Regions from separate parts of the Micromonospora sp. bgisy143 genome, predicted to be linked through region 3. Evidence: riboswitches for the same ligand, from Rfam matches in the RefSeq annotation. Region 3 holds a riboswitch; each other region holds the start of a gene.
The links. Region 3 has a riboswitch for cyclic di-AMP ahead of AC3EN4_RS25920 (transglycosylase family protein). Riboswitches for the same ligand answer to the same signal wherever they lie in the genome.

Region 1 (3,265 bases), on a different contig from region 3:
TCGGAGGTGCTGGGCAGCGTGGAGTACGCGGTGGCCGTCCTCGGTACGCCGCTGGTGGTGGTGCTCGGGCACGACTCCTGCGGCGCCGTGCAGGCGGCCCGCGAGGCGGCGGCCACCGGCATCGCGCCCCCGGGGCACCTCCCGGCGGTCGTCGACGCGGTGCTGCCCAGCCTGCGGCGAGCCACGGCCGAGGGCGTGGACGACATCGACGGGATCGTCGACATCCACATCGCGCAGACCGTCGAGACGCTGCTCGCGCAGTCGCCCGTGTTGGCCGACGCGGTGGCGCAGGAGCGGTGCGCGGTGGTGGGGATGTCGTACCGGCTCGCCGCCGGAGTGGTGCGACCGGTGACTCCGGTACCGGCCGGCGACGCCTCGGACGACCCGGCGGCGACCACCGCCGCCTGACGCGTCGAGGGCCGCCCCGCCGGACGCGGGACGGCCCTCGCTCTGCGGGCGTCGATCAGAGCAACGACATGTGTACGTGGTCGGTGTGGTTGGACGGCCCGCTGTACGACTTCCAGCCGGTCGCCGGGAACCAGATCTGCCGGTTCCAGATCACGTAGTAGATACCGAGCCGGTCGGCGTTGCGGATGAGGAACGCGGCGACGTTGTTGCCGTACATCCGGGTGTCGTTGTTGTGCCACGGGCTGAAGCCGCTCTTCTGCAGCGACCAGTCACAGGCGCGGCCCTTCGGGTGCTCGTACGGTCCACCGTTGCGGTGGCAGCCCACGAACCGGTTGAAGCCGGCCCGCTTGACCTCCTTGTACGCGTGCAGCGTGCGCGGCGTGACGCAGCCGGAGGTGGTCGGGTCGTCCTCGCTGCACGACTGGGGCTTCCAGTCGCCGTCGGCGGTGCGCCCCGGGCCGATCCGGGCGACCGGCGAGGTGGCGTCCACCAGGCCGCCGGTGAAACCCTGACCGCCGACCAGCGCGAGTGACTTCTCCGCGTCGCGCTTGTCCTTCGCCATCAGCGCGGTCTGCTTCTGCTGCTCGCGTACCTCGGCGTCGAGCGCCAGCTTGGCCTGCTCGGCGCGGGCCTTCACCGCGTTGACCTCGGCGAGCTTCTTCCCGTTGACCATGTTCATCTCGTCGAGCGCCGCCGCCCGCTGGACGAACGAGTCCGGGGCGTCGCTCTCCAGCAGCATGGCCATCGCGCCGATCCGACCGGTCCGGTACGACTGGGCGGCGATCTGCGCGACCTGCGGCTCCAGCGCGGCCAGGTCGGCCTTGGCCCGCTCGACCTCCACCGCCAGTTCGAGCTGCCGCTTCTTCGACTTGTCCAACTTGGACTTGGCCGCCACGTAGTCCCGGTTGGTCTGCTCGATCACGTCGGTGATCAGCTTGGGCTCGTCGGCCTCCTCGTGCCCGGACGGCGTGGGGGTCGTCGGGGCGGCGTGGGCCGGGAGGGGCCCGGCGAACACGGTCAGCGCAGCGAGCACGGCCACCACGGGCGTCAACCAGCGGCGTAGGGGTGCCGTCACAATCTTCCCTTCCGTCGACCGCCGACCGGGTTAGCTGACGGGTTCGGGGCGGAAGTGGCCCCTACCGCTGTCGCGGATTCACCCCACGTACCTGGGTCCCCGGCTCGCCGGTTGGCGATTGGGCGGTGGCACCGCAGGCGCCGCTGCGCGCCTTCGTCGGTGACCGGCAGCGAGGTTACCCGAGAGTCCACCGCCTGAGCTACGTCCTGATGCCGACTAAAAGCGTCATTTCGCCATGGCGTTGAGTGACCAGTGACGCGGTTCTCAGGGCGGGTGCCCGATCCGGTCACGCTGAGGAGTGTCACCATGCCGTATCCGTGCTCCTGTTCGGCTCTGGCCACCCAGTGGTGGCGGTGGATGGGTTTGCCTCCCGCTGCGGATCGGGCCCGTCGGCCCGACCCGCAGGCGGGGAACTGAGAGCGGCCAGCGCCTCCGCGCGGTCCGCGCGGGGGCGCGGCGCCGGGGCGTCCGCGTCGGTCGGGGTCGTCGATCCGGCCGCGGTCACCACCGCGGCCAGCCCGGTGGTGAGGGGTACGGCGGCGATCAGGCCGAGCGTGGCGACCGCGCTGCGGACGATCTCCTGGGCCAGGAACTCGCTGGTCAGGATCTGCCCGATGGGACGCGAGTCGGCGGTGAGCAGAAGCAGCAGCGGCAGTGACGCGCCCGCGTACGCCAGCACGATGGTGTTGACCGTGGAGGCGATGTGCGCCCGACCGACCCGGGTGGCCGCCCGGTAGAGCTGTCGCCGACCCAGCCCGGGGTTGGCGTTGGCCAGCTCGGTGACGGTGGCGGCCTGGGTGACGGTCACGTCGTCGAGTACCCCGAGTGAGCCGATGATGATCCCGGCGAGCAGCAGGCCGCGCAGGTCCACATCGGACTGGAACATCGAGAGCGTGGTGGCGTCCTCGCTGCCGAAGCCGGTGAGCTGGGTGGCGGCCGTGGCGATGGTCGCGAGCACGCCGGTGAGCACCAGGCTGCCCAGGGTGCCGAGAACCGCGACGGAGGTCTGCGCGGTCACCCCGTGCGTCAGGTAGAGCACCACGAACATGATCAGGGCCGCGCCGACCACGGCCACCAGCAGCGGGGACCGGCCGGCGCCGATGGCCGGCAACACGAAGGTGAGCAGGATGGCGAAGCTGGCGGCCAGACCGGCGAGCGCGGCGAGGCCCCGCCACCGGCCGAACGCGACGATCGCGGCGGCGAAGACCACCACGAGCCACACCAGCGGCGTCCCGCGCTGGTGCTCGGCGATGTTCCAGGTGCTGGTGGCGGGATCGGTCGGGTCGGACAGCTCGACCAGGACGACCTCGTCGCCCACCTCGACGCGCGGCGCTCCCGGCCCGGCGGGGACGGGCGTGCTCACCTGCCCGCCGGCGTTCGGACCGTCGTCGACGCGGACGTCCACGGTGCCGCACGGCCCGCTGGCCGCCCCGCCCTCGGGGCTGGCCGAGGGCGGGCACGGTTCGGTCACCACCCGGGTCACCGTGCCGTGGTAGCGCGGCACGTCCGTCGCACCGCCGCTCGTCGGTGCGCCGTCGCGCGGCCACAGCACCACGGCGGCGACGACGGTGGCCACGAAGAGCGGCACCACCGTCGCGACGAGGATCCGTCGTACCCGGGGCGGGGCGGGTCGAGCGGAATGGCTGTGGTCGGAACCCAATGCGAGACTCCCAACGATCCGGTGCGGGGTACGTGCCGGCGGGCCTAGCGGTTCAGCTTCGCCGGACGAACGCCGTGACGGGCGCGTCGGCTCGCCGCCTGACGACGCGGCGATCACGGAGG
Region 2 (3,265 bases), on a different contig from region 3:
ACCGCGTGGACCGGCGACCCCGAGGAGCTGACCCGGTCCCGTGACCAGGCGCTGGGCCGGCGCAAACGGCACGAGTTCACGCTCACCACCAACTACCGCAACTCGGCGGAGATCTTCGCGGTGGCGGCGGCGGAGATCCGCCGGCTCTACCCGGATCTGTCCCTGCCGACGGCCGTCCGCTCCACCGGTGTCGACCCGGTCGAGCTGGTGGTGCCGCCCGCCAGGCTCCGGGCCACGGTGATGGAGGCGGCCACCGGCCTGCTGGGCGAGGTCGACGGCACGGTCGGGGTGATCACGCCGGTCACCCGCCGCGACGAGGTCGCCGGTTGGCTCGGCGCGCTCGCCGCGGCGCGCTTGCAGGTGGTGACCAGCCTGGAGGCCAAGGGCATGGAGTACGACGGGGTGGTGCTGGTCGCCCCGAGCGAGATCCGGGCCGATCCGGGCTCCGGGGTCCGCACGCTCTACGTGGCGCTCTCGCGCGCCACCCAGCGGCTCACCACCATCGACCCGACCGGCTGACCGTCGCGTTGGCGGTACCGGTCGGACGGGGCCGCCCGTACAGTTGCACACATAGCGATGTGAGCATACATTTGACCCGGTCCCGGGCGGCGTCGGAGGGTGGGTTTCGTGGGAGCAGGACATGACCACCACCACGCGTCGGTCGCCAACGCCGCCCACCAGCACCGGGGACGGCTCTGGGCCGCCTTCGGGCTGCTCGCCACCCTGATGGTGGTCGAGGCGGTGGCCGCCTTCCACACCGGCTCGCTGGCCCTGCTCTCCGACGCCGGGCACATGTTCACCGACGTGCTCGGCATCGGGATGGCGCTCGCCGCGATCACCGCCACCCGACGGGCCACCGGCGATCCGCAGCGCACGTTCGGGCTCTACCGCCTCGAGGTGCTCGCCGCGCTGGCCAACGCCGTGCTGCTCTCCGGCGTGGCGGTCTACGTGGTGATCGAGGCGATCGGCCGGTTCGGCGACCCGCACGAGGTGCTCAGCGGGCCGATGCTCACGGTGGCCGTCCTCGGCCTGCTCGCGAACGTGATCGCGTTCGCGCTGCTGCGCGCCGGCGCCCGGGAGAGCATCAACCTCCAGGGCGCCTACCTGGAGGTGCTGGGCGACCTGCTCGGCTCGCTCGGCGTGATCGGCGCGGCGCTGCTCATCACGGTCACCGACTGGTGGTGGGCCGACCCGCTGGTCGCGGTCGCCATCGGCGTGTTCATCCTGCCGCGCACCTGGCGGCTGGGGCGTGCCGCCGTACGCATCCTCGTGCAGGCCGCCCCGGAACACCTCCAGGTCACCGCCGTGCACGACCGGCTGGCCGCGGTGCCCGGCGTGGTCGAGGTGCACGACCTGCACGTCTGGACGCTCACCTCGGGCATGGAGGTGGCCTCCGCGCACCTGACCATGGCGCCCGGCGCGGAGGTCGGCGCGGTGCTCACCGCGGCGCGCACCGCCCTGCGGGACGACTTCCGCATCGAACACGCCACGTTGCAGACCGAGCCCGGGGCCGCCCCGGGGGCGTGCGGTTCCGTCGAGTGGTGAGCGTCTGCGTCACCACGCCCGCACCGTCCGTCACATCGGCTGCACAGACCCCACCAGCACCGGTAGGCTCTGTCCCGGCCACCACCCGGCGGCGCCTCCCGGCGCCGGTGGCGGCCGCCGCCTAATCGCCCGACAGGGCGAACCGGGGAACCATGTTCCTGGGGTGCATCCGCGTCAGCGGTAGGGATCTTCCGTCCCGAACCCGTCAGCTAACCCGGTCGGCGGCTGACGGAAGGACATGCGTAGTGGCACCAGCACGACCTCTGGCCGCCCGACTGGCGGCACTGATCGTCATGATGGTCACCCTCGGCGTCGCGCTCCCGGTCGGCGCCGCCAGCGCCGCTCCCCCCGGCGGCCTGCGGGCCGCGATGGCACCGGACGGTGACGAGGAGGGCGGCACCCCCGCGCTGCGGGCCCAACTCGAGGCCGCCAGCAAGGGCTACCTGGACGCGAAGCGCGCCCTGGACACCTCCGTCCAGCGGCAGCAGCAACTCGCGGTCAAGCTCAAGAACACCGAGGCCGAGATGACCGTGCGCAACGGCAAGGTCGGCGAGATCGCCGGCGTGGCGTACCGCACCGGTCGACTCAGCACCGTCTCGGCCCTGCTCAACAGCAACACCCCCGAGGGCTTCATGGACCGGGCGGCCGCCCTCGACGTGGTGGCCGCCAACGAGGACCGGGTACTGCGCGACCTGCACGCCACCCGGGACGAGGCGAACCGCACCCGCGTCGCCCTGGACGGCGAGATCCGGGAACAGCGTAAGCAGGTCGAGGTGATGGCCAAGCGCAAGGAGCAGGCCGAGCGGGCCCTGACCGTCGCCAACGACAAGGCCCGCACCACCGCCGCCGACACCGGCTCCAACCGGGGCACCTCCACCGCCAACGCCCAGCCCGCCCCCCGCAACTCCGACGGCTCCTGGCCGTCCGAGTCGTGCAGCGTCAACGACCCGACCCCGGCCAGCGGCTGCATCACCCCCCGCACGCTGCACGCGCTCAACCAGGCCAAGGCCGCCGGCTTCACCCGGTACGTCTCCTGTCACCGCAACGGCGGCTCGGGCGAGCACCCCAAGGGCCGGGCCTGCGACTTCGCCGCGCAGAAGGGCGGCTTCGGCGGGGTCGCCAGCGGCGGGGACAAGACGTACGGCAACAACCTGGCCGCGTACTTCATCCGCAACGCCGACCGGCTCGCGGTGCTCTACGTGATCTGGTTCAAGCAGATCTGGCTGCCCAGCAGCGGCTGGAAGGCGTACAGCGGGGGGAACGGCGACCCCTCCAGCGACCACACCAACCACGTACACCTGTCGGTGTACTGACCCGGACGTCCGGGGTACGTCAGCGGGCGTACCCCGGACGTCGTCGGCGGTCGGACGACGGCGCCGGGTCGGGTCGGCAGCATTCGGGGTATGCCGCGAATCGCGCCCACCACCCGCAAGGCCCTGCTCACCCTGCACCTGGTCACCTCCCTCGGCTGGCTCGGAGCCGACCTGGTGCTGCTCACCCTCGGCATCGCGGCCCAGCGCGGCGCCGATCCGGCCGTGGTCTACCCGGTCGCCGGACTCGTCGGCACCGTGCTCTTCGCGCCGCTGAGCGTGCTCGTGTGGCTCGTCGGTGTCGCCAGCGCGCTGCTCACCCCCTGGGGCCTGCTGCGCTACCGGTGGGTGGTGATCAAGCTGGTGATCACGACGGTGATGGTCGGGCTGGTGCTGTTCCTGCTCACCCC
Region 3 (3,265 bases):
ACCCGCTCGGGGTCCTGGTCGGACAGAGCGTCGGCCCGGTGCCGCAGCGCCTCGAAGTGCGGGCCGTCCACCGTCTCCGGCGGCAGGTCCAGGAGATAACCGCCCGACCGGCGGGCCAACGCGTCGGGTGCGCCCGCGTCGGCCAGCACCCGGCGGAGCCGGGCGAGATAGACGTGCAGGTTGTGGCGGACGCGGGGCGGCGACGCGTCGCCCCAGACCCGGTCCACCAGAGCGTCCAGGTGGACCGGTCGGCCCACGTCGACCGCCAGCGCGGCCAGCACGGCGCGCTGGCGGGCCGCTCCGGCATCGACCGGATGACCTTCCGCCCAGACCTCGACCGGCCCGAGGACCCGAATTTCCATGAATCGCCGCTCGCTGTGCTGCCGGTCGCCCACCCGGTGCCGGGACACCCCGGATTGAGGTTCCGGCAGGAATTCGTCGACCTTCCGCGCAGATCATCGTTGGCACAACGACATCGATCAACGTGATGTCGGCAACTCGACTCACGGCCGGTCCCGGTCGTGACGACACCGGAGGTCATCATCGTGCGAACTGCTCTGCGAAGACTCACGTCGGCGCTGCTCGGCGTGGTCGCCGTGGGCGCCACACTCGGCGTCGCTCCGAGCCCGGCCCAGGCCAACTACGCCTGCCCGTCGGGTCTGCTCTGCCTGTACTCCGGGGCCAACTTCAGCGGCGACATCTTCCTGCTCGACGGGCCGTACAACTGGTGTAAGGACGTCACGCTGCCCTCGTACTTCCGCAACCAGGCTCAGTCGATCATCAACAACCGGCCGTCCGGCACCGTCTCCACCTTCTGGGACAACGCGAACGCCACCGGCCTGCTCGGCTACCAGCACGCGTACGGCTACCGGGCGAACCTGGCGTACGACACGGCCGCCATCGGGGGAACCTGGAACAAGCGGATCGAGGCGGTCCGGGTCTGCTGATCCGACGGCTGCGCGGGGGCGGGGCTGACCCGGCGCAGCCGTACCTGTGGGGGGCCACCACGGCGCCGGCCGGAGTCCACGGGGGACCCCGGCCGGCGCTGCGGGTGGTGTCAGCCCGGGTAGTAGCAGACGTTGGGGATGACCGGACCGCCGTTGACCCCGAAGATCGCGAAGCCCATGTAGGCGCGGGTCTGCGGGCCGTACTCGCCGTCCTCGGCGATGTTCGCGTACACGATGTCCTCGTTGATCTTCTGCTGGGCGTACCGGACGGCCTCGCGGGTCTTCGAACCGTAGTTGCCGTCCAGGGTGAGCGACCGCGAGTAGCAGTTGTTCAGCGCCTCCTGCAACACCAGCACCGCCGAGTTCGAGTGGCCGTAGCTGAGGTAGCAGCTCTTGTTCCCGGTCTGCCAGCCGACGGTCGGCACGTGCATGTCCGCCCCGCCCGGGTAGCCGCCGACCCGGTAGAAGGTCAGGCTGGTGCACGGGCTGGCCGCCTGTGCGGCGGCCGGCGTGGACAGGGTCAGGCCCACGCCGGCCAGTACGGCGACGAGGGTGGCCGCGGCGCGGCGACGGCCGGTGCGACTCTGCTGGAGCGCCATGGGTTCCTCCTGCGTGTGGGGTCCGGGATGGACCCGGTGCGCTTCGGAGCATCGCGACCGGCTGTCTACGGTTTCCTGTCCGAACGTCAATTCGCCAGGTACGCGTCACACCGTGATCGGAATCGGTCCATCGTGGTCGGTGCACAGGTGGACGTCGTCCGCAACCGCTGGCCGGGGTGCCCCGCGTGGGCCGGTGAACAACTTCACAAGCGGTGGGCGACCGTCGGCGACCGTGCCTACCGTCGGTCGGGTCCGCCACCGTGGACGCCGCGACCGGTAACGCCAAATCCTGCCCCCGGTCGTCGGAAACAGAACCCGGGCAGGAGCGGGGGACCCAGGTTCCTCGGTGCATGTCACCTCGGGGTGAAGCCGCAGCGCGCGGCCGGGCTCCTCGGCCCGAACCCGACAGCTCACCTCGCCGGCGTGGAGGAAAGTTCCATGACGTCTGCGTACACCCCCCGTCATCGACGGGTCACCACCCGCCGCGTCGCCGTCGGCACCCTGGCCGTCGGCGCGGTCACCGGCGCCGTCGCCCTTTTCGGCCCGGCGGCCCCGGCCCAGGCCGGTGTCAACTGGGACGCGATCGCCCAGTGCGAGTCCGGCGGCAACTGGAAGATCAATACCGGGAACGGCTACTACGGCGGTTTGCAGTTCTCCCAGGGCACCTGGGCCGGCTACGGCGGCAAGAAGTACGCCGCCCGCGCCGACCTGGCCAGCCGCGGCGAGCAGATCGCGATCGCCGAGAAGGTGCTCGACGGGCAGGGCATCGGCGCGTGGCCGACCTGCGGCCGCAAGGGCGGCTCGTCGGGCGGCTCCGCGACGAAGTCCACCGGCAAGTCCTCGACGAAGTCCACCAGGAAGTCCTCGACGACGTCGACCGGCAAGTCGTCGCCGTCCACCGCCGGCAGGGAGCACTCGTCGCGCGGCGACCGGCCGGCTACCCGTAACCACGAGCGGACCGCCCCGGCGGCCAGCGGTGACACGTACGTGGTCCGGCCGGGGGACACCCTGTCGGAGATCGCCGAGCGGCACCGGCAGAGCGGCGGCTGGCAGGCCCTGTACGAGCGCAACCGTCAGCTGATCGGCGCGGACCCGGGTCTGATCCTCCCGGGGCAGCGGCTCGCTCTCTGACGTACCACAGGCGAACGCTCGGCCGGATCCCCGGCCGAGCGTTCGTTCGTCTGTGCTGTCCCCGCGGGGACGCGTCACGCCGCCGAGGCGGCCGTCCGCGCCTCGCGGCGGGCCATCACGTCGGCGTTCCAGCCCCAGCGCGGCGCCGGCGCGGCCGTCCCGGCCGGCCTCTCGGCCCCGCCGCCGTCGGCCGTCCCGGCCGCGTCGGGGGTGCTGCGGGCCAGTCGCAGCGACTGCTCGGCCGTGGTACGCGCCGTGCACGGCCAGGACTGGCCGGCGCACTGGAGATTGCGGCAGTGACCCTCGTCGTCGGGCTCGTGCGCGTCGAGCACGTCGACCGCGAGCTGCCACAGCAGCGGGTCGGTCACGTCGTCCGGGCGTTCGGCGCGACGGCTCGGTCGGTTGCTGGTCTCGTCGGACATGGGCCCCCCTCGTCAGGCTTTCCGGTCAAGAATTCACCCGTGGGCGGTCGGCTAAACCGCCGACCTGCTGTGATGTGTCTCCGGTCGCAGCGGTTAGGGCGTGTGTCGAAGCCCCTGGCCGGCCTGCGGCGGGCCCAGACGACGCCCGGCTGCGTTGGAGGTTGGC

Region 1: it holds a riboswitch for cyclic di-AMP, as region 3 does, so the genes downstream of both, AC3EN4_RS01710 (coiled-coil domain-containing protein) here and AC3EN4_RS25920 (transglycosylase family protein) in region 3, are expected to answer to the same signal.
Region 2: it holds a riboswitch for cyclic di-AMP, as region 3 does, so the genes downstream of both, AC3EN4_RS29765 (coiled-coil domain-containing protein) here and AC3EN4_RS25920 (transglycosylase family protein) in region 3, are expected to answer to the same signal.

The regions. Positions count from the first base shown of each region.
Region 1 is NZ_JBYIRN010000001.1:358,811-362,075, reverse strand. It holds gene AC3EN4_RS01715 (carbonic anhydrase) at 1-408, shown strand, start outside; gene AC3EN4_RS01710 (coiled-coil domain-containing protein) at 464-1,483, opposite strand; cyclic di-AMP (ydaO/yuaA leader) riboswitch at 1,488-1,618, opposite strand; gene AC3EN4_RS01705 (YibE/F family protein) at 1,785-3,143, opposite strand.
Region 2 is NZ_JBYIRN010000040.1:17,984-21,248, reverse strand. It holds gene AC3EN4_RS29775 (HelD family protein) at 1-519, shown strand, start outside; gene AC3EN4_RS29770 (cation diffusion facilitator family transporter) at 628-1,545, shown strand; cyclic di-AMP (ydaO/yuaA leader) riboswitch at 1,654-1,785, shown strand; gene AC3EN4_RS29765 (coiled-coil domain-containing protein) at 1,791-2,858, shown strand; gene AC3EN4_RS29760 (hypothetical protein) at 2,949-3,265, shown strand, end outside.
Region 3 is NZ_JBYIRN010000027.1:90,330-93,594, forward strand. It holds gene AC3EN4_RS25905 (AfsR/SARP family transcriptional regulator) at 1-362, opposite strand, end outside; gene AC3EN4_RS25910 (peptidase inhibitor family I36 protein) at 546-947, shown strand; gene AC3EN4_RS25915 (peptidoglycan-binding domain-containing protein) at 1,058-1,546, opposite strand; cyclic di-AMP (ydaO/yuaA leader) riboswitch at 1,817-1,985, shown strand; gene AC3EN4_RS25920 (transglycosylase family protein) at 1,985-2,677, shown strand; gene AC3EN4_RS25925 (hypothetical protein) at 2,752-3,099, opposite strand.